Regions from separate parts of the Geobacillus sp. C56-T3 genome, predicted to be linked through region 1. Evidence: riboswitches for the same ligand, from Rfam matches in the RefSeq annotation. Region 1 holds a riboswitch; each other region holds the start of a gene.

Region 1 (7,469 bases):
CGAGCGCCGTTCGTTTTCGTTGGGGTCGCCAAACGCAATATCAAGCTGGAGGCAGGCGATGCGGATCGTCATGAGTTTTCACCTCGAAAAAATTTTGCTTTACATTTTGCTTTTTACGATATATGATGTTGCACTAGAATTTCAAGAATTTTTTAAGAAGGTGTGGGCGATGACGATGGAAATTCCTTTTTCCGAGTTGCTTGAGCAGCTGCCAAAGCAATTTTTCGCCTCGCTTGTCGCAAAAGTCGGGGAGAAAATCAAGGCCGGATGCGACGTGATCAATTTAGGGCAAGGCAACCCGGATCAGCCGACGCCAAAGCATATCGTTGAGGCGATGCAGCGGGCGGCGGTCAATCCGAAATACCATAAATATTCGCCGTTTCAAGGCTACTTCTTTTTGAAAGAAGCCATCGCCGCGTTTTACGCGCGTGAATACGGGGTGAACATCGATCCAGACCGCGAAGTCGCCATTTTGTTCGGCGGCAAGGCCGGGCTTGTCGAACTGCCGCTTTGCCTCGTCAACCCGGGCGATGTGGTGCTTGTCCCGGACCCGGGCTATCCGGACTATTGGTCGGGGATCGCGCTTGCCCGCGCGCGGATGGAAATGATGCCGCTTGTTGCGGAAAACGGTTTTTTGCCGGACTATGAAGCCATTCCGGCGGCAGTGGCCGACCGAGCGAAGCTCATGTTTTTAAACTATCCGAACAATCCGACCGGCGCGACGGCGACAAAGGAATTTTTCGCGGAGACGGTGGCGTTTGCCGCTAAGTACGGCATTGCCGTCGTGCACGATTTCGCTTATGGGGCGATCGGCTTTGACGGCCGGAAACCGGTCAGCTTCCTGGAAGTCGATGGGGCGAAAGACGTCGGCGTCGAAATTTATACGTTTTCGAAAACATACAATATGGCCGGCTGGCGTGTGGCGTTTGCCGTCGGCAACGAGCGGATTATTCGGGCGCTTGAGCTTTTGCAGGATCATTTGTATGTCAGCTTGTTCGGCGCCATCCAGGAAGCGGCCGCCGCGGCGCTCCTTGGTCCGCAAGATTGTGTCACGGAGCTGGTCGCATTGTATGAGGCGCGCCGCAATGCGTTCATCGCTGCGCTCTGCGAGGCCGGCTGGGAGGTGCAGGCGCCATCGGGGTCGTTTTTCGCCTGGCTTCCGCTGCCAAAAGGCATATCATCCGCTGAGTTTGCCGACATGCTGCTTGAGCGGGCGCATGTCGCCGTCGCCCCAGGCATCGGGTTCGGCGAGCACGGCGAAGGGTATGTGCGCGTCGGCCTCTTGACCGATGAAGCGCGGCTTCGCGAAGCAGCGGAGCGGATCGGCCGCCTTGGATTGTTCGAAAAAAATTTTTGAAAAATGATTGACAACGCCAATCGGTGATGTCATAATTCAAAGTAAATTTGCCAATTGTTTGACAAGTGCATAAACGAGCAGGCTTTCTTATCAAGAGCAGGCGGAGGGACGAGCCCAATGAAGCCCGGCAACCGGCTTGGCGCGCGCCAAGCACGGTGCTAATTCTTGCAGCGGAAACGCTGAGAGATAAGAAGAGCGCCATGGATGAGTGACGCCTCTTCTTATGAAGAGGCGTTTTTATTTCGAGATTGAGAGGGATGAACGATGAGTGCAGTGATGGCAACGTATTTGCTTCATGATGAAACAGACATTCGGAAAAAGGCGGAAGGGATCGCGCTCGGCTTGACGGTTGGCACATGGACGGACTTGCCGGCATTAGAGCAAGAGCAGCTCCGCAAACATAAAGGGGAAGTCGTTGCGATCGAAGAGCTTGGCGAAAGCGAGCGGGTAAACGCGTATTTCGGCAAGCGGCTGAAGCGGGCGATCGTCAAAATCGCCTACCCGACAGTCAACTTCAGCGCCGATTTGCCGGCATTGTTGGTCACGACGTTCGGCAAGCTGTCGCTCGACGGTGAAGTGCGGCTACTTGATTTAGAGTTTCCAGATGAATGGAAGCGGCAGTTTCCCGGGCCGCGCTTTGGCATCGCCGGCATTCGCGAGAAAGTCGGAGTCCATAACCGCCCATTGTTGATGAGCATTTTTAAAGGCATGATCGGCCGCGATTTGGCGTATTTGACGTCGGAATTGAAAAAACAGGCGCTCGGCGGCGTTGACTTGGTGAAAGATGACGAAATTTTGTTTGACAGCGAACTTCTTCCGTTTGAAAAGCGGATCACCGAGGGCAAGACGGCGCTTCAGGAAGTGTACGAACAAACGGGCAAGCGGACGTTGTATGCCGTCAACTTGACCGGTAAAACGTTTGCGTTAAAGGACAAAGCGAAACGAGCCGCCGAGCTTGGCGCTGATGTGCTGTTGTTTAACGTCTTCGCTTATGGGCTTGATGTGCTGCAAGCGTTGCGTGAAGACGAGGAGATTGCGGTGCCGATTATGGCTCACCCGGCGTTCAGCGGCGCCGTTACGCCGTCGGAGTTTTATGGGGTGGCTCCTTCGCTTTGGCTTGGAAAGCTTTTGCGGCTCGCCGGCGCCGACTTTGTCCTGTTCCCGTCGCCGTATGGCAGCGTCGCCTTGGAGCGTGATCAGGCGCTTGGCATCGCAAGGGCGCTCACCGACGACCAAGAGCCGTTCGCTCGGGCATTTCCGGTTCCGTCGGCCGGCATTCACCCGGGATTGGTGCCGCTCCTTGTCCGCGATTTCGGCCTTGACAGCATCGTCAACGCCGGCGGCGGCATCCACGGCCATCCGGACGGGGCGATCGGTGGCGGACGGGCGTTTCGCGCGGCGATCGACGCGGTGCTGGCCGGCCGTCCGTTGCGTGCGGCGGCAGCAGAAAACGAAGCGCTGCAAAAAGCGATCGACCGCTGGGGCGTCGTTGAGGTGGAAGCATGACGAAACAGCTCGTTCTCTTTTGTGATTTTGACGGCACCATTACGGAAAACGACAACATCATCGCGATTATGAAACAGTTCGCCCCGCCGGAGTGGGAGGCGTTAAAAGACGACATTCTCGCTGAGCGCATTTCTGTTCAGGAAGGAGTCGGGAAGATGTTTTCCCTCCTTCCGTCCACGTTGAAGGATGAAATTGTGGATTTCCTGCGGCGCACCGCTCGGTTGCGCGCGGGATTCCGAGAGTTTGTCGCGTTTACGAAAGAGCGGGGAATCCCGCTTTATATCGTCAGCGGCGGCATCGACTTTTTCGTCTATCCGCTGCTTGAAGGGCTCATTGAACCGGAGCGCATTTTTTGCAACGGCTCTGATTTCAGCGGCGAGACCATTTGCATTACATGGCCGCATGCGTGCGACGTTGAATGCCAAAACGGCTGCGGCTGCTGCAAGCCATCGCTCCTTCGCAAGCTTGCCCGCCCGGACGGATACCATGTCGTCATTGGCGATTCGATTACGGATTTAGCGGTGGCGAAGCAAGCGGATTACGTGCTGGCGCGCGATTTTCTGCTCCAAAAATGCCAAGAGCTCGGCTTGCCGCATTCGCCGTTTGCGACGTTTTTTGACGTGATTGATGCGTTGCAGCGAATGGAGGTGATCGTATGAGCATCGTCGTGAAAAAGTGGAACGAGCTCGCGGAAGTGAAAGCCGAGCTCGCCGCCCGCGACTGGTTTTTCGCGACAAGCGGCAATTTGTCGATCAAGGTGACGGACGACCCATTGACGTTTTTGGTGACAGCGAGCGGCAAGGATAAGCGGAAGCAAACAGACGAGGATTTTCTGCTCGTTGACGCCGCCGGAAAACCGGCGGAGGAAACAAACTTGAAGCCCTCGGCCGAGACGCTCTTGCACGCGGAAATTTACGGACGGACGAATGCCGGCTGCGTCTTGCACGTTCATACTGTCGACAACAACTTGATTTCTGAACTGTATGCGCAAAACGGGGAAGCGGTCTTTTCCGGCCAGGAAATCATCAAGGCGTTCGGCATTTGGGAGGAAAATGCCGCAGTGCGCATCCCGATCATTGACAATTACGCCGACATTCCGACGCTCGCTCGGGAGTTTGCGAACTATATCCATGGCGACGCCGGCGCGGTGTTGATCCAAAACCACGGCATCACGGTCTGGGGGCGTACAGCGTTTGAAGCGAAAAAACATTTGGAGGCATGGGAGTTTTTGTTCCGCTGGCAGGTGAAGCGGCTGCTTTTGCAGCGGGCCGGCCTGCCGGTTGGCTAATCCATATACATTTTTCCAAAGGAGGATGTGAACAATGGCCGTCATCAAAGTGAGAAAAACGGGTCAAGTGATTGAAGGAGAAGACAATGTGCGCGCGTTTTTGAACAGTCAAGGGGTGTTGTATGAACATTGGGACATCACGAAACTGCCGGAGCATTTGCGTGACAAATACGTGCTCACCGATGAAGAAAAAAATGAAATTTTAGCGGCGTTCAAAGATGAAATTGAAGATTTGGCGGCGCGCCGCGGCTACAAAACGTGGGATATCGTCGCTCTGTCCGACGCGACGCCGAACTTGGATGAACTGCTGAAAAAATTTGAACAGGTGCACATCCATACGGAAGATGAAGTGCGCGCTATTACAGCCGGCCATGGCATTTTCATCATCAAAGGCGACAAAGAAACCGGCTATTTTGATGTAGAGCTTGAAGCCGGCGACGTCATTTCCGTGCCGGAAGGGAATCCGCATTACTTTACGCTCATGGATGACCGTCGGGTCGTTGCGGTGCGCTTGTTTATCGACCCGTCCGGCTGGGTCGCTCATCCATATGAAGAAAAAGAGGAAGCCGTCCAATAGCAACGAACGCCCCGCTGCTTATATACAGGCGGCGGGGTTGTTTCCGTTAAAACGATTGTGTTAGAAAAATCATAAACAAAATGCCGACAATAAACGCATACGTCGATGTCCGTTCATTTCCATCGCCATGGCTTTCGGGAATGAGCTCTTTGTAAATGATAAACAGCATCGCCCCCGCGGCGAACGCCAGCCCGTACGGAACGAGCTCACGAAAAAGGGAGGTTAAGTAAAAACCAAGCAGCGATGTGACGATTTCCACCGCACCGGTCAACGTGGCGATGAAAAACGCTTGGAAGCGGCCGATTTGTTGATTGACTAAAAACAAGGCGACTAAAAATCCTTCCGGCGCATTTTGCAAACCGATGGCCAAGGCGATCAAATTGCCGATTTGCGAAGCGCTGTCCGAGGCGTAGCTTACCCCGACCGACAGCCCTTCAGGCAAATTGTGCAAGGCGATGGCGGCAATGATGAGCATCGCCTTTTCATCAAATTGCAAGCCGCTTTTCGTATGCTCCAAGTCGATATGGGGAACGGTCATCTCAAGCAGCGTTAACACGAGCACCCCCGCCGCCAGCCCGATTACAAGCGCCCAAAAGCCACCGGACCGCAATGCTTCTGGGATGAGGCTCAGCATCGAAGCCGCCATCATAATGCCGGCGGAAAAGGCCAGCAGCACGTCACGCCACCGGTGGGTGAGCGATTTGGCCATAAACAAAATCGGCACGGCGCCAAGCCCGGTGGACAAGGCGGAAAGCACGCTTCCAACCAACACTTGGTTCATCCACTTCCCTCCCTGACATCTTTTCTCCTTCTTCACATATGCATCATTCAGCGGAATGTGACAGTCGCCCAAGCGCCGACATTATAATAAATTTATCATAGCCGAAGGAAAAGCCGTGAACCAGGAAAATGCATCATCGCAAACAAAAAACGGTTGCCCGGGAATTCGCTGTTCCAGTATAATGAAAGTAAGAAAATGTCAACTTTAAAGGGTTGGATGCTATGGAACAAAAGGAACAGGCGTTGCAGCAGTCATTAAAATTATTCATCGTGTTATCGCGGGCATATCGGTCGGTCAGCGACCAAGTAAACAAGTCGATTCAATCGTTCGGCGTGAATCCGACCGAATTTGCGGTGCTCGAACTGCTTTACCATAAAGGCGATCAGCCGCTCCAGCAAATCGGGGAAAAAATTTTGCTCGCCAGCGGCAGCATCACGTATGTCATCGACAAGCTTGAAAATAAAGGCTTGATCATCCGCCGCGCCTGTGAGCGGGATCGCCGCGTGACGTATGCGTCGATCACCGACAGCGGCCGGCAGTTCATCCAGCGCGTGTTTCCCGAACATGCCGAGACCATCCATGAAACGGTGGCGGCCCTGACGCCGGAAGAAAAGGAACAGGCCATCGTGTTGCTGAAAAAATTAGGCTACGGCGCAAAAAGCAGAGACTGACCTCGCGTCAGTCTCTTTAATTTTTCCGAAAATGGATACGTTATATAAAGAACATAACACTGCAAGAAAAAGGAGAGATCACCATTGATGATTCCTGTTGGGGTGTCCAACCGCCACATTCATTTATCGAAAGAGCATATGGCGGCGCTGTTTGGCGAAGGCGCCGAGCTGACGGTGCTCAAGCCGTTGTCGCAGCCCGGACAGTTCGCCGCCAAGGAAACGGTGACGGTCGAAGGGCCGAAAGGGAAAATTGAAAACGTCCGCGTCCTCGGACCGGTCCGTTCGCTGACGCAGCTTGAAATTTCGAAAACCGACAGCTTCAAGCTCGGCGTCGCGCCCCCGGTCCGCTTATCCGGCGATATTGACGGAACGCCAGGCATTACGATTCACGGGCCGAAGGGGACGGTGACCGTCGACAAAGGGGTGATCATTGCCAAGCGGCACATTCATATGACGCCGAAAGATGCGGAAACGTTTGGCGTCCGCGACAAACAAGTCGTGAAAGTGAAAACACAAGGGGAACGGGCGCTCATTTTCAATGAAGTCATCGTCCGCGTCAGCGAAGATTTTGCTTTAGATATGCACATTGACACGGATGAAGCGAACGCGGCTGGCTTGAAAACCGGCGATTATGTCGAACTGCTTCCGTCGTGAAGTCATCCGCAGCAATGGGAGACAATGCGCCCTCTCGTTCGTCCCGAGAGGGCGCTTTCCGTTAACGCGGGCGTTTCTTGGATGGCTCTAGTGTGCCGACAAGATGAAACGGCGCATCACGCCAGATGGCGTCCATGACGCCGCCGCTGATTTCTTGATGGGTGAGCCAGCGCGAACTACGTTCTTCCACAACAAAGCCGAGCTGAACTTGCCGGTACAGGCAAGCGGCAGGCAAACAGAGTTTCTGTTTCATCTCGGTTGGATCGGCGCGGCTGCCAAGCACGTGAAACAGCCGCCAAGGGCCGGGATGTCCGCTATTTTTTTCGATGACAGTGGGCAACGCCTGCTTTCCATCCGTATGCACCCACGCGATGATCAGATCAAATGTTCCATTTTTTCTGATCGTTTGGCAAATCAAAGAACATAGCGTTTTTTGATCGCGATAATCGACAAGAAGCGGGGTGATGGATGCCATCTGTCCAGTGCGGTCGATGAGCTGCTTCATCCGTGCGCGGCGGCGGGCGATGACGGACACATGATATCCTTTCCGCACAAGCCAAAGCGACACATCAGCCAACATGCCTGTCCCACCGATGACGAGTGCGTGCATGGCAATTAACCAAGTGGTCCTTTCA
Region 2 (7,469 bases), 1.5 Mb from region 1:
CGGCGAACGAGCCGTTCGGCAGCGTTGAATCGGTGAAAACGGTCTCGGAATTGTATGCGCCGATCAGCGGCACGGTGGTCGAAGTGAATGAGGCGTTAAATGACCATCCGGAGTACGTGAACGAATCGCCGTATGACAAAGCGTGGATGATTGTCGTCAAACCGAACGATTTGAGCGAAATCGACAATTTGTTGACGGCGGAACAATACGAGGCGATGATCAACGAAGGATAAACGTTCCTGCAATCTTCGCTTCGATTCGGGCACTCTATACATATCGGAATTTGATTGAAAAAAGGGGTGCTCGCGATGGCGCTGCAAACGACGCGCATAGATGTCACGGACCGGATCATCGGCAAACTGAACGGCCGCTCGCTGGAGCTGTACGAGGAAGGAGAGCTCATCGGGCGCCTTCCGCTTCCGGCGGCCGTCCCGTTGAAAAATGGGTATACCGAACAAAACGGAAGAATTTACAAACAGGTGACCGCTACCGTTGAGCCGGACCAAAAATATGTCGATTGCGACGGGGAAGCGGGCTGGTGTTGAAAGGCAACGGTGGATGGCCGTTGCTTTTCATTTTCAACATTTGGCCGGCGCAAGACATACAATAATAGTATCCTCATTTGAAGTTAGGTGGGTCGGACATGCGACGCGTGGAAAAAGTGATCATCGTCGAAGGGCGATCAGACAAGCAAAAAGTGGCGGCGGTGCTGAACGAACCAGTCGTCATCGTCTGCACAAACGGCACGATCAGTGATGCGCGCCTTGAGGAGCTGGCTGATGAGCTGGAAGGATGCGATGTATACGTCTTGGCCGATGCCGATGAGGCGGGGGAAAAATTGCGCCGGCAGTTTCGCCGCATGTTTCCAGAGGCGGAGCATCTTTACATTGACCGGGCGTATCGCGAAGTGGCGACTGCTCCGCCTTGGCACTTGGCGCAAGTGTTGTTGCGCGCTCGTTTCGACGTCCGCATCGAATTGCTGATGAGAGGGAGAGGCGAGTGAAAGCGATCGACCGAAACGATGTCAAGCGAGTGGTGGAAGTCGAGCCGCTTCTGGCCCTTTATTTGTATACACCGCTGTGCGGCACGTGCCAGCTGGCTCGGCGGATGCTCACGGTGGTGGAGCAGTTGTTTCCGGCGCTGCCGTTTTACGAAACGGACATCAACTATATCCCTGAGCAGGCCGTTGCGTGGAAAATTGAAAGCGTTCCTTGCCTGCTTCTTTTTAGGGACGGAACGATCGCAGGCAAGTGGTATGCCTTTCATTCCGTTCCGTATTTGTACGAAGTGATTCAAGCCTGCTTGCCGCCCCGATGATTCGCCTTTTTTTGACGCTGTTTGACACATTTCTTGGGAAATGACAAAAACGGCGCTCGTTCGTCAACGGGTTGTCGAGATTTTTGTGAAGGATTTCTCCTCTTCAGGTGGAAGTGAAAAAAATAAAAATGGGGGAGGGGATATCCATGGAAATGCGTGAATTAGTCGGGCAGTTCGTGGAACGGATGCAAGTGTTGCGCCATTTGGTGCCGATTTTGCCGGATGAGCAGCTATATGTTCGGTTTGAAAGCGATGACGAAACCGCCTTGCTGTTGATCGGCAAGGAATCAGCCGCTAGAGGGATGGAAAACGATGAACGGAAAACATTGACGGTGCGCGGCTCCAAAGAGGCGCTCGCGTCCCTGCTGAACGGCGAACTGAAGCTGCAGCAGCTCGTCCGGCTGCAAGAAGTGCACGTGTCAGGAAGCTTCCGCCATATGTTGCTGCTCGAGTCGCTCCTCCATTTGGCCAAGCCGTATCGGCACGTCGGATAAAAAAGATGTTGACACGATTCGACAGACAATGATACAATCACACTCGTAATCAATTGAATAGGCGATTGTTGCGCTCTTATCAAGAGAGGTGGAGGGATGTGCCCAATGAAGCCCGGCAACCGTCAGCGCATCTGCTGAAATGGTGCCAATTCACACAAAGCGGCCTGCTTTGAGAGATAAGAGACGGAATGGTGCACGATACCTTTCTGTTCTCTGCGGGCAGAAAGGTTTTCTTTTTGCGCTCTGCCGCTTGGGGAGGAAGGTGAAACGATGATTACACTCGAACAAGTGACGAAAATCTATCAGGCGGCCAACGGTTCGGTCACGGCTGTCGACAATGTGTCGCTTGAGATTCGCGAAGGGGAAATTTTCGGCATTATCGGCTACAGCGGCGCGGGGAAAAGCACGCTCATCCGCTTGCTCAATGGGCTCGAGAAGCCGACGAGCGGCCGGGTGGTCGTCGCCGGGCGCGATATGACGCGCGTGAAAGGTCGGGAGCTGCGCAAGGCGCGCCAAGAAATCGGGATGATTTTCCAGCATTTCAACTTGCTTTGGTCTCGCACAGTCAGGGAAAACATTGCCTTTCCGCTTGAAATTGCCGGCGTCCCGAAAGAGGAGCGGAACAAGCGGGTGGATGAATTGATCGAGCTTGTCGGCCTTTCCGGGCGCGAGGATGCCTACCCGTCGCAGCTGAGCGGCGGGCAAAAGCAGCGGGTCGGCATCGCCCGGGCGCTCGCCAACAACCCGAAAGTCTTGCTGTGCGACGAGGCGACATCGGCGTTGGACCCGCAGACGACTGATGCGATTTTGGACTTGCTCGTTGACATCAACAAGCGTCTTGGGCTGACGATTGTGCTGATCACCCATGAAATGCACGTCATCCGCAAAATTTGCGACCGCGTTGCGGTGATGGAAAGCGGCCGAATCGTCGAGCAAGGCGAAGTGTTGCATGTGTTCCGCAACCCGCAGCAACCGATTACGAAACGGTTTGTCAAGCAGCTGATCGAGCCCGAGGAGACGGAAGAGGCGATTTCCCATTTGTTTGGCCAATACCCGAGCGGGCTGATCGCGCAGCTGACGTTCGTCGGCGCGGCCGCCGGAAAGCCGCTCATCACCGAAGTGGTGCGCCAGTTTGCCGTCGATGTCAACATTTTGCAAGGGAAAATTTCGCAAACCCATCAAGGCGCCTATGGGGTGCTGTTCGTGCACCTCGACGGGGCGAGGGATGAAATCGACCGGGCGCTTGACTATATTCAACGCCAGCAAGTGGCGGTGGAGGTGATTCACGATGCTCGCTAACCTCCTGCCGAACGTGCAATGGGAGACGATGTGGGCGGCGACGGTCGAGACGCTGTATATGACGGGAGTGGCGGTGGCGGCCACTTTCGTCCTCGGAATCGTTCTTGGCTTGCTTCTATTTTTGACAGCGAAGGGCAACCTATGGGAAAACCGGTTTGTCAATACAGTGATTGCGGCGTTTGTGAACATTTTCCGCTCCATTCCGTTTATTATTTTGATCATTTTGCTCATTCCGTTTACAACATGGCTCGTCGGGACGATGCTTGGCGCCAATGCGGCGCTGCCGGCTCTGGTCATTGGGGCCGCGCCGTTTTACGCCCGCATGGTCGAAATCGCTCTTCGCGAAATTGATAAAGGCGTCATCGAAGCAGCCCAAGCGATGGGCGCCTCAACGTGGACGATCATTTGGAAAGTGCTGCTGCCGGAGTCATTGCCGGCGCTTGTCTCCGGCATTACGGTGACGGCGGTGTCGCTCGTCAGCTATACAGCGATGGCTGGAGCCATCGGCGCCGGCGGGCTTGGGAATTTGGCGTATTTGGAAGGGTTCCAGCGCAACCATAACGATGTGACGTTTGTCGCGACCGTATTGGTGTTGGTCATTGTGTTCGTCATTCAGGCCATCGGTGACTTTGTCACTTCGAAAATCGATAAACGATAAAGGGGGAAACAACTGATGAAGAAATGGCTGGGTGTGTTGCTCGCTGCTATTCTCGTGCTCGCTTTGGCGGCATGCGGCGGCAACAATAACGACAACGCGGAAGGCGGCAAAGACGGCAAATTGGTGAAGTTGAAAGTCGGTGCGTCGAACGTGCCGCATGCGGAAATTTTGGAAAAAGCGAAACCGATTTTGAAGAAAAAAGGCATCGACTTGGAGATCATTACGTTCCAAGATTACATCTTGCCGAACAAAGCGTTGGCTGAGAAGCAAATCGATGCCAACTATTTCCAACACATTCCGTATTTGGAATCGCAAAAGAAAGAGTACGGCTATGATTTCGTCAACGCTGGCGGCATTCATATCGAGCCGATCGGCTTATACTCGAAAAAATACAAAAGCATTGAAGAACTGCCGGACGGCGCGACGATCATCATGAGCAACTCGGTCGCCGACCATGGCCGCATTTTATCGATGCTGCAAGAAAAAGGGCTCATTAAATTGAAACCGGGCGTCGATAAAACGAAAGCGACAGTCAATGACATCATCGAAAATCCAAAGCATTTAAAATTTAAGGCCGATGTCGACGCCGGGCTTCTGCCGCAAATTTACAAAAACGGCGAAGGCGATGCGGTGCTGATCAACGCCAACTATGCGCTTGACGCCGGTTTGGATCCGGCGAAAGACCCGATCGCCGTTGAGTCGCCGAAAAACAATCCGTATGTGAACATTATTGCGGTGCGCAAAGGCGATGAAAACCGGAAAGAAATCAAAACGCTTGTCGAAGTGCTGCAATCGAAAGAAATTCAAAATTTCATTAAAGAAAAATACCACGGCGCCGTCATTCCAGCGGCGGAAAACAATCAATAACGGGAGCATTTCGCTTCCGTTTCTTTTTTTGTCTCCAAAAAGCCGCTCCTCTTAAACGAAACGAAAGCGGCAAAGGTTAAAACGATTCTGAATCCGAGGGCGCCGCGGCCGACCTGCTTCATCGGCCGTTCAAACGCGCCAGTACGGCGGCGAGCATAACGATGATGACGCAGTTTTGCAGGACGATCACCGCCGTTAAGCTGAAGGCGCCGTCTCCTTGTTCACCGAGGGTGTTGCCGATGATGATCCACGCCAAAAACGAAGCGAAAGCGGCGGTTAAGGCAAAGACAACCCAACGAATCAATGGTATTCTCCCCTTTCCTATGATGATGGAAGTGGAACAGAACCGTTTGTTTTCATCATCACATTCCGTCTATGTTGGCGAAACGGTGGTGTTTCCACACGCTTTCAATACCATTCGTTGTTTAATTTCGTTTTCCTTCATCCTATTTCGCGCAGGAGACTCCCACTTCAACGACCAAAGGGAGTAAGTGGGAGAGGAATGCTCGTTCCCCCTTTCTTTTGTGTATGATAGAATAAAGACGTGGAGAAAACTGTTAAATAAAGGCACTCCAATAACGGCTGCTCGATGTATGGAGTTGGTTGCAGGAAACGCTGCAACCGCAAAACATCGAGCGTAGGTCCGTCTGTTGTGTGTGGAAGCCAAGTACTGCCAACAGACACACCGAGAGAATCGGTAACGATGCAGGCATGACCTGCGTCGTTGGGCAGTCGTCAACCTGCCCCCTGATGCAACCCCAAGTCAAGGAAGGAGGACGAAGTCCGTTTGCACTTCTGGGGAGTTGCAAGCCCCCACTTCAAGCGTTAGCGAAGTGGGGGTAGTTGACGCATACTAACAGCAGAAACGAACAAAGGGAGGAAAATGATGATGAACAACGGAACACATGCATCGGTTGAATCCGCGCTTCGCCGCTACAAAGAAGGGATAGGAGCGTTCACCCAAAAACTTCCGAATGTGGCCGAGCGGTTTAACGCGTTTACGGAAGCGTGCTTTGCCGAGGGGGCGCTGTCGAAAAAAGAAAAACAATTAATCGCCCTCGGCATCAGCCTGGCGGCGCAAGACGAGTATTGCACGATTTACCATACGAAAGGATGCCTTGACGAAGGAGCGTCGGAACAGGAAATTTTGGAAGCATGCGCGGTGGCGGCCGCGTTTGGCGGCGGGGCGGCGATGAGCCAGGCGGTGACGCTCGTGCAGGAATGCCTCCGCGAGCTGCGGACGGCTCACTAGACTCCGGAAAAAACGGGGTCTTTTTTTTGCAAAAACTCGTACAAGCTTGCGGTTTTCGTGTAAAATAAATAAAAGATGCGGTTTTTCACATGGACATCGTGAAAAACAGAGCAGGGAAGTTGCAGGCAGTTTTCATTTGTTATAAAATGATAATGAGAATAAACTGAGAATGAGCGATCGCTAGAAGACAAGCGAGCGAATTGACTCTCAATCGGGAATTGGAGGTATGCTGCATGGCGGTATTGACGATTCGCAATCTCCACGTCGCCGTGGAGGGAAAAGAAATTTTAAAAGGAGTGGACTTGGAAGTCAAAGGCGGGGAAATCCACGCCATCATGGGTCCGAACGGAACGGGGAAGTCGACGCTGGCATCGGCCATTATGGGCCATCCAAAATATGAAGTGACAGAAGGATCGGTGACGCTCGACGGCCAGGATGTCCTTGAGATGGAAGTCGACGAGCGGGCGCGCGCCGGCCTGTTTTTGGCGATGCAATACCCAAGCGAAATCAGTGGAGTGACGAACGCCGACTTTTTGCGCGCTGCGATCAATGCCCGGCTTGGCGAGGGCAACGAAATTTCGCTCATGAAATTCATCCGCAAGCTCGATGAAAAAATGGCGTTTCTCGAAATGAACCCGGATATGGCGCACCGTTACTTGAACGAAGGATTCTCGGGCGGGGAGAAAAAGCGAAATGAAATTTTGCAGCTGATGATGCTTGAACCGAAAATCGCCATTTTGGACGAGATCGACTCCGGATTGGACATTGACGCGCTGAAAATTGTCGCCAAAGGCGTCAATGAAATGCGCAGCAGCGAATTCGGCTGTTTGATCATCACTCACTACCAACGGTTATTGAACTACATCACGCCGGATTACGTGCACGTCATGATGCAAGGGCGCATCGTCAAATCCGGCGGTCCGGAACTGGCGCAGCGGCTTGAGGCGGAAGGGTACGACTGGATCAAAAAAGAGCTTGGCATTGAAGACGAAACGGTCGGACAAGAAGCGTAAGCGTTAGGAGGAGGATTATGGCGACAGAAACGAAAATCCCATTCGATGAAACATACATCCGCACGTTCTCAAGCGGGCGCGGCGAGCCGGACTGGCTGACGGCGCGGCGCCTTGAGGCGCTTCGGCTGGCGGAGCGGCTGCCGCTTCCGAAACCGGAGAAGACGAAAATCGACAAATGGAATTTCACCGAGTTCGCCCGCCACACGGTCGACAGCGCGCCGTATGATGGCCTTGACGATTTGCCGGAAGCGGTCAAGGCGCTCATCGAGGCGGGCGAAGGAACGAAAAACTTGTACGTGCAGCGCAACCATACGCCGGCGTACGTGTCGCTGTCCGATGAATTAAAAGAAAAAGGCGTCATTTTCACCGACATCTTCACCGCCGCGCGCGAGCATGGCGACTTGCTGAAAAACTATTTGATGACGGCGGTCAAGCCGGATGAGCACCGCCTTGCCGCGCTCCATGCGGCGCTGCTCAACGGCGGCGTGTTTGTCTATGTCCCGAAAAACGTGGAGATTGAAACGCCGCTTCAGGCGGTCTATATTCAAGACGAAGACGATATCGCCCTA
Region 3 (7,469 bases), 220 kb from region 1:
AACAGAGCGAATCCAGCACCGATGAATGATAAAGTTGTACTTGAAAATGACCACCCTTCCCCCCAACTTGTCATGCGTTCATAAAACAGCTGTTGCCAATGAGCAACATAACCATCCATATACGCAAGATAAGAAAGCGACAGCCCATACATTCGAACCGCTTGGCGGGACAATTGCAGCAGCGGCACAATCGCCGCAAGCACGGCATAACCAATAGCGAATGATGCAATTCGAAAGAAAAAGGCAGAAAATGCGCCCATCGCTCTAAAAGTTGAGCCACGCACTATATGCGATGTCACATAAAGAAGCAACAACATCGTTTGTCCAAACCATACTAATGATGCGCCTGTGATCCCGAACATCACCATCAATCCAATTGAAGGAGGCAACCAAATCGGCAATAGCCGCAAAAGGGACACAGCATAGTGGATTTTGAGCAATCGCTGCCATACCTCGTCATCCCGCACCCCAGACAGACGCACATAATGATAATGATATTGACGTTGCAATGCCTCTTTGGATTCAAGCAAAACTCCTATTAAAGGACTGACAGACATAAAAAAGAGAAACGCCATGATCGCAGAAGGACGAAACATGATAAATGATCGAGTGCAAATGATCACAACCAATATCCCCGAAACAAGCCATTTCGCCGCTTCCACCAAGAACATGGTCATCTTCGGAGAAAAAGGCGATTTTTTCTGCAACGGCGCCAAACTACTTCGTTGTCGTTGTTGATATAACAGCCATACGAGTTTCACTTCTCTTCCCCCACATTGATTTACTCATTAGGAACGGCAGGGAGTTTTTCCCCTGCCGTTTTGCCTTTTACCATGCAATCGCCGCTGCTTTTCCTCGTTCAGCCACTATTTTTTTCACCGTCGCGACAAAAGCTGACCACCCAATTTCCAAAATGGCGTCGACTCCACCTGACAAAATAGCGGTGATCCCAAGAATAATAGAAATAAGCGTGGAGCCGGTCAGCACAATCGAAACAACCGTCGTAGCGACTGCCTGCGACACGCCGAGCGTCCCGGCAACAAGCGCTAGCAAACTCATAACCTATCACCTCCTTTCAAGAACATTCCTCATTTTATCTTCCGCAATAAACGGGAATACACCATCCCGTAGATCAAAACTGACGCAATCAACACCATTTTTTTCCATATTGGCGTCCCGGCCGCTTTTAAGCCAAAAGCAAGCACAATAAACACGACAAACGGCAGACTAATCAGAATAAAATACGGCCATGACCATTTTTTCACCCACTTCACTCCTGTCTGCGATGCGGTTTCTATTAAATTCCTTGTTAATATCATCCATTTTAATTATATACCTTGACTCTCACAAAAAAAAGAGAAACCGTTCGACGATTTTATCTTTTTTTAACACATTTCGACATATTTCGTGCTATTGGAATGAAACAGAGATGCTTTTAAGAGATTTGTACAAGGCAAGGGAGGAGATTCAATGATTCTTTTTTATTAGGGCATCCCATGTTCCCTACATCATCATATGGTATAATAATCCCAACCAACATGAAACGAATTAAGGAGGAATCCAGTTGAAAAGCATCAAACCCGGCCGCGGCCCGTCGATGCAAGGACTCTTCGGCAGCATCGCCGCTGTGTTGTTCGGCATCTTTTGGATGGTGATGGCATTCTCCATCACCGCGGACTCGCCGTTTCCCGCCGCCCGCTTTTTTCCGTTTTTCGGCCTTGTCGTCATCGCCATCGGCGTGTTTCAAGGGATTTACCATTACAAAAATGCGATGGGAAAACAACGCATGTCCTTATTGGACATTGTCGACAGCGAGGAAGAGCCCGACCCACTGAACGTCCGATTTGGAAGCCATAAACAGCCAAACAAGCATTGCCCTCATTGCGGCGGGCATGTGCAGCGCGATTTCCAATTTTGCCCCCAATGTGGAAAAGAGCTTCTCCGTTGATCCGAGAAATTCTTTTTTGAAATTTCCTTGCTTCACCGTATTGAATAATTTCGAAAAATACATTAAATTATATAGTAATCATCAAAACGCTGCCGAACAATTGCATACGGACATTCTTATCAAGAGAGGGGGAGGGACTGGCCCGGTGAACCCTCAGCAACCTGGCCCGCGGCCAAGGTGCTAAATCCAGACAGGCGGAAGCCTGGAAGATAAGAAGAAGCGAATGAAAAGTCTTCTTCTTATAGAAGGCTTTTTTCTTTTACTACGGAGAAACGGGGGAATCGAACGTGGGATTGCTGGATGAGTTGAAAGAGCGCATTCTCATCGCCGACGGGGCGATGGGAACGCTTTTATATTCGCACGGCATTGACCGTTGTTTTGAAGAATTGAATCTATCCAATCCAAATGAAATCGTCCATATTCATGAAGCGTATATCGCCGCGGGCGCCGACGTCATTCAGACGAATACATACGGCGCCAACTATGTGAAACTCGCCCGCTACGGCCTTGAAGATGAGGTGCCGGCCATCAACCGCGCGGCGGTGCGGCTCGCCAGGCAAGCGGCAAACGGACGGGCATACGTGCTCGGGACGATCGGAGGGCTGCGCACGTTAAACAAAAGCGTCGTCACGCTCGAAGAAGTGAAGCGGACGTTTCGCGAGCAGCTGTTTGTCCTGCTCGCTGAAGGGGTCGACGGCGTGCTGCTCGAGACGTATTACGATTTGGAAGAGTTGGAGACGGTGCTTGCCATCGCCCGCAAAGAGACCGACTTGCCGATTATCGCTCACGTCTCGCTCCATGAAGTCGGCGTCTTGCAAGATGGCACGCCGCTCGCGGACGCCCTTGCCCGCCTAGAGGCGCTCGGGGCCGATGTCGTCGGACTGAACTGTCGTCTCGGTCCATATCATATGCTTCGGTCGCTCGAGGAAGTGCCGCTGCCAAATCGAGCGTTTTTGTCGGCGTATCCGAACGCCAGCCTTCCGGATTACCGCGATGGGCGGCTTGTCTATGAGACGAACGCTGAATATTTCGAGGAAACGGCCAAAGCGTTCCGCGACCAAGGGGTGCGCTTGATCGGCGGGTGCTGCGGCACGACGCCGAAGCATATCGAAGCGATGGCAAAAGCGCTCTCCGACCGAACGCCGGTGACGGAAAAAACGGTGAAACGGCGCGCGGTATCTGTATCAGTGCAAGCGGAGCGGCCCGCCCCATCTCCCCTTCCCGAGCTTGCCCGCACGCGCCGCTCGGTCATTGTGGAGCTGGATCCGCCGAAAAAATTGGGGATTGACAAGTTTCTTGCTGGGGCGAAAGCGCTCCATGACGCCGGCATCGATGCGCTGACGTTGGCCGACAACTCGCTCGCCACGCCGCGCATCAGCAACGCCGCTGTCGCCACGATCATCAAGGAGCGGCTCGGCGTCCGCCCGCTCGTGCATATTACATGCCGCGATCGCAATTTGATCGGCTTGCAGTCGCATTTGATGGGCTTGCATACGCTCGGCATCACCGATGTGCTCGCCATTACCGGCGACCCGTCGAAAATCGGCGATTTTCCAGGGGCAACGTCCGTGTACGACTTATCATCGTTCGATTTGATCCGCTTGATCCGCCAGTTTAACGAAGGGCTGTCGTACTCGGGCAAACCGCTTGGGCAAAAAACGAACTTCTCGATCGGCGCTGCGTTCAACCCGAACGTCCGCCATTTGGACAAAGCGGTCGAGCGGATGGAGAAAAAAATCCAATGCGGCGCCCATTATTTCTTGACCCAGCCGATTTACTCGGAAGAGAAAATCGTTGAAGTGCACGAAGCGACCAAGCATCTTGACACGCCGATTTACATCGGCATTATGCCGCTTGTGAGCGCGCGCAACGCCGACTTTTTGCATCATGAAGTGCCGGGCATTACGCTCTCTGACGAGATTCGCGCCCGCATGGCCGCCTGCAGCGGCGACCCGGTGCAAGCAGCCAAGGAAGGCATCGCTATCGCCAAATCGCTCATTGACGCTGCGTTTGATTTGTTTAACGGCATTTATTTGATCACGCCGTTCTTGCGCTACGACATGACGGTCGAGCTTGTCCGCTACATTCACGAAAAAGAAGCGGCCGCCAAAGAAAGGAAGGTTGTTCATGGCTAACGTCACCTTAGAACAGCAACTGCAAAGAAAAATTCTTGTCATCGATGGCGCCATGGGCACGATGATCCAAAGCGCCAACCTATCGGCCGCCGACTTTGGCGGCGAGGCGTATGAAGGGTGCAACGAATATTTGACCCTCACCGCCCCGCATGTCATCCGCCGCATTCATGAAGCGTACCTAGAAGCCGGTGCTGATATCATTGAAACGAACACGTTCGGAGCGACACGCATCGTGCTTGACGAATATGGCCTCGGTCATTTGGCGCTTGAGCTGAACATCGAAGCGGCCAAACTCGCCAAACAAACGGCTGAGTCGTTCTCCACCCCGGACTGGCCGCGCTTTGTCGCCGGTTCGATGGGGCCGACGACGAAAACGTTGTCGGTGACAGGCGGCGCAACGTTTGAAGAACTCGTCGCCGCCTACGAAGAACAAGCGCGCGGACTGCTCTTAGGAGGCGTCGACCTTCTCCTACTCGAGACGTGCCAAGATACGCTGAATGTCAAAGCCGGTTTTCTCGGCATTTCGAAGGCGTTTGAAGCGGTCGGCCGCCGCGTGCCGCTCATGATTTCCGGCACGATCGAACCGATGGGCACGACGCTCGCCGGGCAGGCGATCGATGCGTTTTTCATCTCGGTGCGCCATATGAAGCCGATCGCCGTCGGCTTAAACTGCGCGACCGGCCCCGAGTTTATGACCGACCATTTGCGCACGCTCGCCTCGCTCGCTGACACGGCGGTCAGCTGCTACCCGAACGCCGGTCTGCCGGATGAGGAAGGCCACTATCATGAAACGCCGAATATGCTGGCAGAGAAAATCCGCCGCTTTGCCGAAAAGGGATGGATCAACATCGTCGGCGGGTGTTGCGGCACGACGCCGGATCATATCCGCGCCATTGCCGAAGCGGTGCGTGATCTCCCGCCGCGGGCGATTCCGTCTTCGTTTGATGTCCACGCCGTTTCCGGCATCGAGGCGCTCATCTATGATGAAACGATGCGTCCGCTCTTTGTCGGCGAGCGGACAAACGTGATCGGCTCGCGCAAATTCAAGCGCCTCATCGCCGAAGGGAAATACGAAGAAGCGGCGGAAATCGCCCGCGCCCAAGTGAAAAACGGCGCCCATGTCATCGACATTTGCCTCGCCGACCCAGACCGCGACGAACTCCATGACATGGAGCAGTTCGTCCGCGAAGTCGTGAAAAAAGTGAAAGTGCCGCTTGTCATCGATTCGACCGACGAGCGCGTCATTGAACGCGCCCTCACCTATTCGCAAGGAAAAGCGATCATTAACTCGATCAACTTGGAAGACGGCGAGGAGCGGTTTGCAAAAGTCGTGCCGCTGCTTCATCAATACGGCGCCGCCGTCGTCGTCGGCACGATCGATGAACAGGGAATGGCCGTCACCGCTGAGCGGAAACTTGAAATCGCCTTGCGTTCGTATGACTTGCTGGTGAACCGCTACGGCGTCCCCGAGCGCGACATCATTTTCGACCCGCTCGTCTTCCCGGTCGGCACCGGCGATGAGCAATACATCGGCGCGGCGAAAGAAACCATTGAGGGCATCCGCCTCATTAAAGAGCGGCTGCCTCATTGCTTGACGATGCTTGGCATCAGCAACGTCTCGTTCGGCTTGCCGCCGGCCGGACGCGAGGTGCTCAACTCCGTCTTTTTGTACCATTGCACGCAAGCCGGGCTCGATTACGCCATCGTCAACACCGAGAAATTGGAGCGGTTCGCCTCGATTCCGGAAGAGGAAGTGCGAATGGCTGAGGCGCTTCTTTTTGACACAAACGACGAAACATTAAACGCCTTTATCGAATTTTACCGAAGCAAAATCACCGCCGCCAAACCGGCGCAGACGAACTTGAGCTTGGAAGAGCGGCTCGCCCGCTACGTTATTGAAGGGTCGAAAGACGGGCTCATTCCCGATTTGGAAAAGGCGCTTGAGACCTACTCCGATCCGCTGTCCATCATCAACGGTCCGCTCATGGCCGGCATGGATGAAGTCGGGCGGCTGTTCAACAACAACCAGCTCATCGTCGCTGAAGTATTGCAAAGCGCGGAAGTGATGAAAGCAGCGGTCGCCTTTTTAGAGCCGTATATGGAAAAGAAAGAAGGAAGCACAAAAGGAAAAGTCATTCTCGCCACCGTCAAAGGCGATGTGCATGACATCGGCAAAAACTTGGTCGACATCATTTTAAGCAACAACGGCTACGAGGTGATCGACCTCGGCATTAAAGTCGCTCCGCAGCAACTCATTGAAGCGGTGCGCGAACATCAGCCGGACATCATCGGGTTGTCGGGCTTGCTTGTGAAATCGGCTCAACAGATGGTCGTCACCGCCCAAGACTTGCGCCAAGCGGGCATCTCGACCCCGATTTTAGTCGGCGGCGCCGCCTTGACGCGCAAATTTACGGAAAACAAAATCGCGCCCGAGTACGACGGCGTTGTCTTGTACGCGAAAGACGCCATGGACGGGCTCGCCCTTGCCAACCAAATCCAGCAGGGCGAGATTGACTACAAGAAAAAAGAAACGGCCGAAAGCGAGCCAACGCGGCAAACGACGGTGGTCACAGCGGTTAAATCGACCGTCTCGACCGACGTTCCCGTCTACATCCCGGCCGATCTCGAGCGCCACGTGCTGCGAAATGTGCCGCTTGACCACATTTTGCCGTACGTCAACTGGCAAATGGTGCTCGGCCACCACCTCGGCTTGAAAGGAAAAGTGAAACGGCTGCTGGAAGAGAAAGACGAAAAAGCGTTGGCGTTAAAAGCGGTCGTCGACGAACTGCTCGCCGAAGCGAAAGAGCGCCGCTGGATTCAGCCCGCCGGCGTCTACCGCTTCTTCCCGGCGCAAAGCGACGGCAACCGGGTTTACATTTACGATCCGACTGACGGCAAAACAGTGCTCGAGATGTTCGACTTTCCGCGCCAACCGCGGGCGCCGTATCTTTGCCTCGCCGATTATTTGAAATCGAAAGAAAGCGGCGAAATGGATTACGTCGGTTTGTTCGCCGTCACCGCCGGGCATGGCGTCCGCGAACTCGCCCAGCGCTGGAAGGAAGAAGGCGAATTTTTGAAAAGCCATGCCATCCAAGCGTTGGCGCTCGAGATTGCCGAAGGGTTCGCCGAACGAATCCATCAAATTATGCGCGACCGCTGGGGCTTCCCGGACGACCCGGATTTCACGATGGAAGAGCGCTTCGCCGCCAAATACCAGGGCCAGCGCTACTCGTTCGGCTACCCGGCCTGTCCGAACTTGGAAGACCAGGAGAAACTGTTCCGTCTCCTTCATCCGGAAGACATCGGCATCCGCCTCACCGACGGCTACATGATGGAGCCCGAGGCATCAGTTTCCGCGATCGTCTTCGCCCATCCAGAAGCGCGGT
Region 4 (7,469 bases), 1.6 Mb from region 1:
TTGCAGCAGAAAGGAACGAACGCCCATGATTTACCCATACAAAGGCAAAACGCCGCAAATTGCCGCCTCCGCCTTTATCGCCGACTATGTGACGATCACCGGCGATGTCGTGATCGGCGAAGAGACGAGCATTTGGTTCAATACCGTCATTCGCGGCGATGTAGCGCCAACGGTGATTGGCAACCGGGTCAATATTCAAGATAACTCAATTTTGCATCAAAGTCCAAACAATCCGCTTATCATTGAAGACGGTGTAACAGTCGGCCATCAAGTCATTTTGCACAGCGCCATCGTTCGCAAAAACGCGCTCATCGGCATGGGCTCGATCATTTTGGACCGCGCGGAAATCGGGGAAGGCGCGTTTATCGGCGCCGGCAGTTTAGTGCCGCCGGGCAAAAAAATTCCGCCCAACACGCTCGCCCTCGGCCGGCCGGCGAAAGTCGTCCGCGAACTGACGGAAGACGACATCCGCGAAATGGAGCGCATACGCCGCGAATATGTCGAGAAAGGGCAGTATTACAAAGCGCTGCAGCAACAGCGGACATCGTGCGCCAACAAAAAAGAGCTGCCGTGATCAGGCAGCTCTTTTTCTTTCATCACTTGTCCGCCAACGCCAGCGCTTGTTCTTTCAACAAGGCGGCTTTGTCGGTGCGCTCCCACGGCAGGTCGATGTCCGTACGCCCAAAATGGCCGTAAGCAGCCGTCTGTTTGTAAATCGGGCGGCGAAGGTCGAGCATTTTGATGATGCCCGCCGGGCGGAGATCGAAGTTGTTGCGCACGACCTCAATCAAAATGTCTTCCGACACTTTGCCGGTGCCGAACGTATCGATCGAAATCGAAACTGGGCGGGCGACGCCGATCGCGTAGGCAAGCTGCACTTCGCATTTGTCGGCCAGTCCTGCCGCGACGATGTTTTTCGCGACATAGCGGGCCGCATACGCCGCCGAGCGGTCGACTTTCGTCGGATCTTTGCCCGAGAACGCGCCACCGCCGTGGCGGGCGTAGCCGCCGTACGTATCGACGATGATTTTGCGCCCCGTCAACCCGGCATCCCCTTGCGGACCGCCGATGACAAACCGTCCTGTCGGGTTGATGAAATATTTCGTGTTCTCATCAAGCAGCTCCGCGGGCACGACCGGCTTGATGACCTGTTCTTTAATGTCGCGCTGGATTTGCTCTTGCGTAATTTCCGGATGGTGCTGCGCGGAAACGACGATCGTATCGACGCGCACCGGTTTGCCGTTTTCATCGTATTCGATCGTCACTTGCGTTTTCCCGTCCGGCCGCAAGTACGGCAAGACGTCCGTTTTGCGCACTTCCGCCAATCGGCGCGCCAAGCGGTGCGCAAGCGAAATCGGCAGCGGCATCAATTCTTCCGTCTCATTGCAGGCGAACCCAAACATCAATCCTTGGTCGCCGGCGCCAATCGCTTCAATTTCCTCGTCAGTCATCTGACCTTCGCGCGCCTCAAGCGCCCGGTCCACCCCCATCGCAATGTCCGGCGATTGTTCGTCAATCGACGTCAGCACCGCGCACGTATCGGCGTCAAATCCGTATTTGGCGCGCGTGTAGCCGATCTCCCGGACCGTATCGCGGACGATGCGCGGAATGTCCACGTATGTTGATGTCGTGATTTCCCCGCTCACGAGCACCAGCCCGGTCGTGACGCTCGTTTCGCAGGCGACGCGGGCGTTCGGATCTTTTTCCAAAATGGCATCCAAAATGGCGTCAGAAATTTGGTCGCAAATTTTATCCGGATGTCCTTCCGTCACAGACTCTGAAGTAAACAAGCGGCGTTTGGCTGACATTCGGTTTGTTTCCTCCTCTTGGCATAATGTGGCGACACGGAACTCATTTCCCTTTTTCCCTTCGCAATATAAAAAACCTTTCCTGTAACGGCTGAGGAAAGGTCATGGCAATCGTATTGCTTCCTTTCACTCTTATCGTTCAAGGACTGCGCCTTGCCACAGGTTAGCACCATTTCACACATGTACAGTTGTGACGGTTGCTGGGCTTCATCGGGCCTGTCCCTCCACCGGCTCGGGATAAGAGTATCCGTTCAATGACTTATCTTATCGCAATGGAATCGGCAAAGTCAACTATCAAAATTCATTTTTTATCATTTCCAGCCGCGAAAATTCTTTCCTCAAGGAAATCGACACATTGGGCAAAATAAAGTTTGAAAAACCCACACAATTAGTATGGACTATTAATAAAAATGTGTTATACTATTTTCAAGAGTGATTTCAAAAAGAAGGCAGGTTTTGAATATGGGGATCGCAAACATGACGAATAAGCTTGATGTATTGCTGCAAAAACCGTACGTGCATCATCAACTGTCCGTCGCCGAGCTCGTCGAGAAAGTCCTGCAACGGAACGAAGGACGGCTGACGCACACCGGAGCCGTCGCGGTGACAACCGGCAAGTACACAGGGCGGTCGCCGAAAGACAAATACATCGTCGAAGAACCGTCAACGAAGCAAACGATCGACTGGGGAGCGGTCAACCAGCCGATGTCTCCGGAGACGTTTGATAAACTGTACGACAAAGTGCTCGACTATTTAATGAAGAAAGATGAACTGTTCGTGTTTAAAGGCTTTGCCGGCGCCGATCCGAAATACCGGCTGCCGATTCAAGTCGTCAACGAATTCGCCTGGCACAACTTGTTCGTCCATCAGCTGTTCATTCGGCCGAACGCCGAAGAGCTCGCTGCGCATGAGCCGCAATTCACCGTCATTTGCGCGCCGAACTTTAAAGCCGACCCGAAAGTCGACGGCACGCGCTCGGAAGCGTTCATCATCATCTCGTTTGAACGGCGCACCGTGTTGATCGGCGGCACCGAGTATGCCGGCGAAATGAAAAAATCGATTTTCTCGGTGATGAACTATTTGCTGCCGGAACAAGGCATCCTGCCGATGCACTGCTCGGCCAACGTCGGCCAGGAAGGGGACGTCGCCCTCTTTTTCGGCTTGTCGGGAACGGGAAAAACGACGCTCTCGACCGACCCGAACCGCCGCTTGATCGGCGATGATGAACACGGCTGGTCAAGCCGCGGCATTTTCAACATCGAAGGCGGCTGCTATGCGAAATGCATCAACCTATCGCGCGAGAAAGAGCCGCAAATTTTTGACGCCATCGGCTTCGGCGCGGTGCTCGAAAACGTCGTCCTCGATGACGCGACGCGGGTGCCGAATTACGACGACGGCACGCTGACGGAAAACACGCGCGCCGCCTACCCGCTTCAGGCGATCCAAAACATCATCGACCCTAGCGTCGCCGGCCATCCGTCCACGATCGTGTTTTTGACGGCTGATGCGTTCGGCGTCCTGCCGCCGATCAGCAAGCTGACGCGCGAACAAGCGATGTACCATTTCTTAAGCGGCTACACAAGCAAACTCGCCGGCACCGAACGCGGCGTCACCGAACCGGAAGCAACGTTCTCAACGTGCTTTGGCGCACCGTTCTTGCCGCGCCCGGCCGTCGAATACGCGGAAATGCTCGGGCAAAAAATCGCCGAACACAACGTTCGCGTCTTTTTGGTCAACACCGGCTGGACAGGGGGGCCGTACGGCGTCGGCAGCCGCATGAAGCTCGCCTACACCCGGGCGATGGTGCAAGCCGCCGTCGAAGGGGAGCTGGACAACGTCGAAACGGTGCAAGACCCGATTTTCGGCCTCGCCATCCCAACCCACGTCCCCGGCGTGCCGGATGACGTCCTGCAGCCGCAAAACACATGGGCCGACAAACAAGCATACGAACAAAAAGCAAAAGAGCTGGCGCAAAAATTCCGCGCCAACTTCCAAAAATTCGCCCACATCGATCCGTCCATCGAAAAACTCGGCGGACCGCTCGTGTAACAAGAACCCGGCCGGACAGGGTATTCCCTGTCCGGCTGTTTTTTATTTCTTTCCGTTGCTTTGGGCCTCCCATTTCGCCTCCTTCCCACGAAAATCGGGAGGATTTTTTCATTCCGATGCCGAACAAATCCTCGACAAACAAGGGAAGTTGTGGGAATAAAAATAGACTCTGCACAAGAATAAGGGGGGAGGCTTCCATTGCTTCAGTATATCCATTCGCCTTTAGGAAATTGTTGAAAATCCATCCGCTTTCCTTCGCCCCCTTGCTTGGGGGCGCGACAAAGAGCGCGTTTTATCAAAAACTGAAGAGCTGGCTTTTGGTTCGTGTTTACGATTCCATTACCAATCGTTTCGATGATCAAAGAGAGGATTGAGGTCATGAAAAAGAAATCATTTCACTTCCTTTGGATCGGACAATCTTTCGCGAATTTCGGAGATGTGTTCTACATTGTCTCCGTTGTCTCTTACCTATATCATTTGACATCGAAAGCCATGGCTGCCGCATTAGTCCCTTTTTTCGTTACATTGTCGTTATTTATTAGCGGAATCGTCGCACCGATATTTTTCGAAAACTATAAACTAAAAACGTTATTGTCCTACGGACAAATGTGTAAAACATTTCTGCTGCTTTTTCTCTCGCTGTTTTTGCACTGGGGTGCGGAACATTACACTGCGATCGTTTATGTTTTTGTATCATTGATCGCTTTTTTAGACGGGATCACGAATCCGATTAAAAACTCCCTCGTTCCGTTTATCGTTTCCGAGGAGGAAATCTTGAAAGCCAACAGTTTTGTAAACACGTTAGACCAATTCATCAAATTTAGCGCATGGCCGATCGGGAGTTTGATTGTCAGTGCGGGATCGCCGTTCCTTTTAATCAATATCACTTTATTGTTCTATATCGTTTCAAGCATTCTCATGTTTCTGTTGCCTATACAAGAACATACAAAGAAGAATACGGTCCAAGACAAAGGCCTAAAGAACTTTCTCCTTTCGATCCGTCTGGGATGGGAATACACGTGGAGAAATGTGCACGCGAAATCGATTAGCTTCATGTCATTTTTTGAAGGAATCGGAAATGGCGTCTGGATTTCGGCCATCCTTTATATGTATGTGAAAGAACAATTACATGTAGGAGAGGAATGGTGGGGATATATTAACTCTGTTTTCTTTGGCGGCATGGTGATAGGGGGATTGTTAAGCGTTACGTTTAGTCAATCGGTTGAAAAAAATCAGCAATTTTTTGTATTGTTTGGCCCGTTTTGTATCGCTATTGTCACACTGTTATTTGGCACAACGACGCACGGTGCCCTGGCGCTTCTGTATTCCGCCCTGTACGGGATCATCGAACAATGGAAGGTGATTTGCCTTCAGACGATTTTGCAAAAAAATGCCCGGATGGACGCTCTGCCTCATGTTTTTGCCGTGCAGGGAGTCATTAGTTCCGTAACGTTCGGGATTTCCTCCTTATTGATGGGCTTTATAGCCGATGTTTACGGGATTCGCTTTTCGTTTTATTTGTCTGTTTGCTGCTTTTTGACCAGCGGCTGGATCAGTTATCGTCAGCGGAAAATCTGGAGTTTTGATACGGGGCTGACCCAAAAGAGCGGTAATGCTTCTATCTGAGGTAACATGGAAAAATAGGCCATCGCGAAAAACCCGGTAAAATCAAGGGTTTCAGAGACGGTCTCTTTCACATACTTCGGTGAAATTTCATCAAAAAGGGCTTTTATGTCAGCCCCATTCTTGGGCCGCCCACGTCCTTATCTATTTCTGGTTCGGACAACGCCCACGTTTAGGGGTGTGTCATCACCCCGTCCCACCGAGGTAGTGTGTACCCCAATGGGCGGCGCGCCTGTGACCAGCGCACTAGGTTCGGCGCCCAAGCCCGAAATCGCTTTGGCGATGGTCAGATCCGACCCATCGAAAGCGGAACGATTGCAAATAAAGAGTTTCCATGTTTAATCATACGGCAGGGCGCAAACCCAAAAGGGGAATTTGCGCTCCTGCCTTTTTCAATTTCAATCCCTCATAGGTACGATAAAAACTTGTCACAACCGGGATAGCCAAACACAATCACAGCAGTTTCAATCCCTCATAGGTACGATAAAAACCCCAAAAATGCTTGTTGTATCAAGCATTTCGATCTAGCGCTGTTTTCAGAATACCACGTTTCAAAAATTCTGTCAATAACCTTCAACCTCGATGGCTGTAAGTCTGAGCCGCCAAAAACCATTGTCGTCGATCCCCCGGGGTTTTCGCACGATTGGAGGTCGACGACAATGTGAGGCTCGACGGCGAAGAGCCGCCTTACCCCTTCACCCTTTCAATCTTCTCAACCGGCAGCCCGGTCAGTTCGTGGATCGTGTCGACATCGTACCCTTTCGCCATCATTCTCTTCACCACGTCGAGCTTCCCTTCCTCGATCCCTTGTTGGCGTCCTTGCTTCATCCCTTGCTTCATCCCTTGCTTTATCCCCAGTTCGATTCCTTTTTGGATTCCCTTTTCCATCCCCCGCTGTTCGTATGAGACGATGAGCTCCATCACACGCTTTGCTTCCTTCGTTTCCATTTGGCTCACCTCGTTTCGCAGTTTCGCTTCCTCCTCTTCGGATAGACGCAAATACGTCTCGAAAAAACCGAACAACAGCCGCTGTTTCGCTTCATCCAGCTCGAGGCGGACGAGCATGCGCAAAAATTCCTTTTTCACTTCGACTTTCTCATCTTCATTATACCCCATTTTGCTTAGCAAAGCAGCGGCGACAGGGTTGGCATGGCGGATGTACGCCCGCCACGGCTGTTTGCGCAGCTCCACCGTCAGAAAGCGGAAGTCGAGAACGGTCAAAAACGGAAACTGCATGACCAATGAGGAAGGTTCATCGTATTGTTCGTCATAGCTGAAGATGGCAATCGGAAGAATGCGGCGGCGGTATTTTTGAAACAAGCGGCTGAAGTAGAGGAACATTCGCTCGGGGAAGGTCCGCTGGGTGTAGCTTTGATGCTCGACATGAACAATGACGAGCCCGTCTTCCCCTTTTACCTTTGTTTCGACCAACAAGTCGACGCGGTGCTTCTCTCCGGCCGTCACATCGGTGAACAGTTCCTCGGAGAGGAAAGAGAGATGGTGAACGTCAATGTGCTCGTACACGTCGGGAAAGAAAAGAAGCAAAAACTCTTCGAAAAACGTCGACAGCAGCTCTTTGAACAACCGGTCATGATCGATTCGCTGTTTGGCCACGTTTCCCCTCCTTGCGACATTGAATTCATCGTATTATATTCTCTCTCCTCAACCAAACTCCTTCTCTTCCCCCCTACTTTTTCTATAGGTATTATGAAACGTCGCTTTCCATTCTACAGGAAATCCTCAAGCAAAGACTATTTTTTATGCTTGTCTGAGTCGTCCTGACGCCACAAGTGAAAATAGACGGCAACAACCAAAACAAAGAGCGCAAACCGTTTTTCCGTTTGCGCCCGTGCCAAATGGATCCGTTCCGTACTGATCAGGCCCTCCCTGTAGACAGCCGTATTCAATTCGTCGAATACAGGCTGACGAGCTCATACGTCACCGTCGTCCGGCTGCCTTCCCATTCGAGCTTTCTCACGACCGCGACGC

The links. A riboswitch is a leader RNA that binds a small molecule or an ion and turns the genes downstream of it on or off. The one in region 1 is predicted to bind S-adenosylmethionine.
Positions count from the first base shown of each region.
Region 2: it holds a riboswitch for S-adenosylmethionine, as region 1 does, so the genes downstream of both, GC56T3_RS02775 (methionine ABC transporter ATP-binding protein) here and mtnW (2,3-diketo-5-methylthiopentyl-1-phosphate enolase) in region 1, are expected to answer to the same signal.
Region 3: it holds a riboswitch for S-adenosylmethionine, as region 1 does, so the genes downstream of both, GC56T3_RS14635 (bifunctional homocysteine S-methyltransferase/methylenetetrahydrofolate reductase) here and mtnW (2,3-diketo-5-methylthiopentyl-1-phosphate enolase) in region 1, are expected to answer to the same signal.
Region 4: it holds a riboswitch for S-adenosylmethionine, as region 1 does, so the genes downstream of both, metK (methionine adenosyltransferase) here and mtnW (2,3-diketo-5-methylthiopentyl-1-phosphate enolase) in region 1, are expected to answer to the same signal.

Region 1 is NC_014206.1:2,738,096-2,745,564, reverse strand. Features, by position in the region: gene GC56T3_RS13555 (carbon-nitrogen family hydrolase) at 1-72, opposite strand, end outside; gene GC56T3_RS13550 (pyridoxal phosphate-dependent aminotransferase) at 170-1,357, shown strand; SAM riboswitch class I at 1,442-1,550, shown strand; gene mtnW (2,3-diketo-5-methylthiopentyl-1-phosphate enolase) at 1,622-2,863, shown strand; gene mtnX (2-hydroxy-3-keto-5-methylthiopentenyl-1-phosphate phosphatase) at 2,860-3,522, shown strand; gene GC56T3_RS13535 (methylthioribulose 1-phosphate dehydratase) at 3,519-4,151, shown strand; gene GC56T3_RS13530 (acireductone dioxygenase) at 4,186-4,728, shown strand; gene GC56T3_RS13525 (ZIP family metal transporter) at 4,775-5,509, opposite strand; gene GC56T3_RS13520 (MarR family winged helix-turn-helix transcriptional regulator) at 5,731-6,180, shown strand; gene GC56T3_RS13515 (phosphate propanoyltransferase) at 6,268-6,834, shown strand; gene GC56T3_RS13510 (short-chain dehydrogenase) at 6,896-7,444, opposite strand; gene GC56T3_RS13505 (S9 family peptidase) at 7,450-7,469, opposite strand, start outside.
Region 2 is NC_014206.1:537,574-545,042, forward strand. Features, by position in the region: gene gcvH (glycine cleavage system protein GcvH) at 1-233, shown strand, start outside; gene GC56T3_RS02755 (YusG family protein) at 309-545, shown strand; gene GC56T3_RS02760 (toprim domain-containing protein) at 644-1,003, shown strand; gene GC56T3_RS02765 (thioredoxin family protein) at 1,000-1,317, shown strand; gene GC56T3_RS02770 (hypothetical protein) at 1,464-1,811, shown strand; SAM riboswitch class I at 1,885-1,994, shown strand; gene GC56T3_RS02775 (methionine ABC transporter ATP-binding protein) at 2,082-3,110, shown strand; gene GC56T3_RS02780 (methionine ABC transporter permease) at 3,100-3,768, shown strand; gene GC56T3_RS02785 (MetQ/NlpA family ABC transporter substrate-binding protein) at 3,784-4,635, shown strand; gene GC56T3_RS02790 (hypothetical protein) at 4,754-4,939, opposite strand; gene GC56T3_RS02795 (carboxymuconolactone decarboxylase family protein) at 5,525-5,887, shown strand; gene sufC (Fe-S cluster assembly ATPase SufC) at 6,121-6,900, shown strand; gene sufD (Fe-S cluster assembly protein SufD) at 6,918-7,469, shown strand, end outside.
Region 3 is NC_014206.1:2,961,670-2,969,138, forward strand. Features, by position in the region: gene GC56T3_RS14620 (hypothetical protein) at 1-530, opposite strand, end outside; gene GC56T3_RS14625 (uberolysin/carnocyclin family circular bacteriocin) at 829-1,059, opposite strand; gene GC56T3_RS19745 (hypothetical protein) at 1,089-1,265, opposite strand; gene GC56T3_RS14630 (zinc ribbon domain-containing protein) at 1,565-1,948, shown strand; SAM riboswitch class I at 2,062-2,164, shown strand; gene GC56T3_RS14635 (bifunctional homocysteine S-methyltransferase/methylenetetrahydrofolate reductase) at 2,236-4,083, shown strand; gene metH (methionine synthase) at 4,076-7,469, shown strand, end outside.
Region 4 is NC_014206.1:685,297-692,765, reverse strand. Features, by position in the region: gene GC56T3_RS03605 (gamma carbonic anhydrase family protein) at 26-574, shown strand; gene metK (methionine adenosyltransferase) at 597-1,808, opposite strand; SAM riboswitch class I at 1,938-2,052, opposite strand; gene pckA (phosphoenolpyruvate carboxykinase (ATP)) at 2,271-3,857, shown strand; gene GC56T3_RS03590 (MFS transporter) at 4,236-5,483, shown strand; gene GC56T3_RS03585 (Rpn family recombination-promoting nuclease/putative transposase) at 6,168-7,094, opposite strand; gene GC56T3_RS03580 (DUF2584 domain-containing protein) at 7,384-7,469, opposite strand, start outside.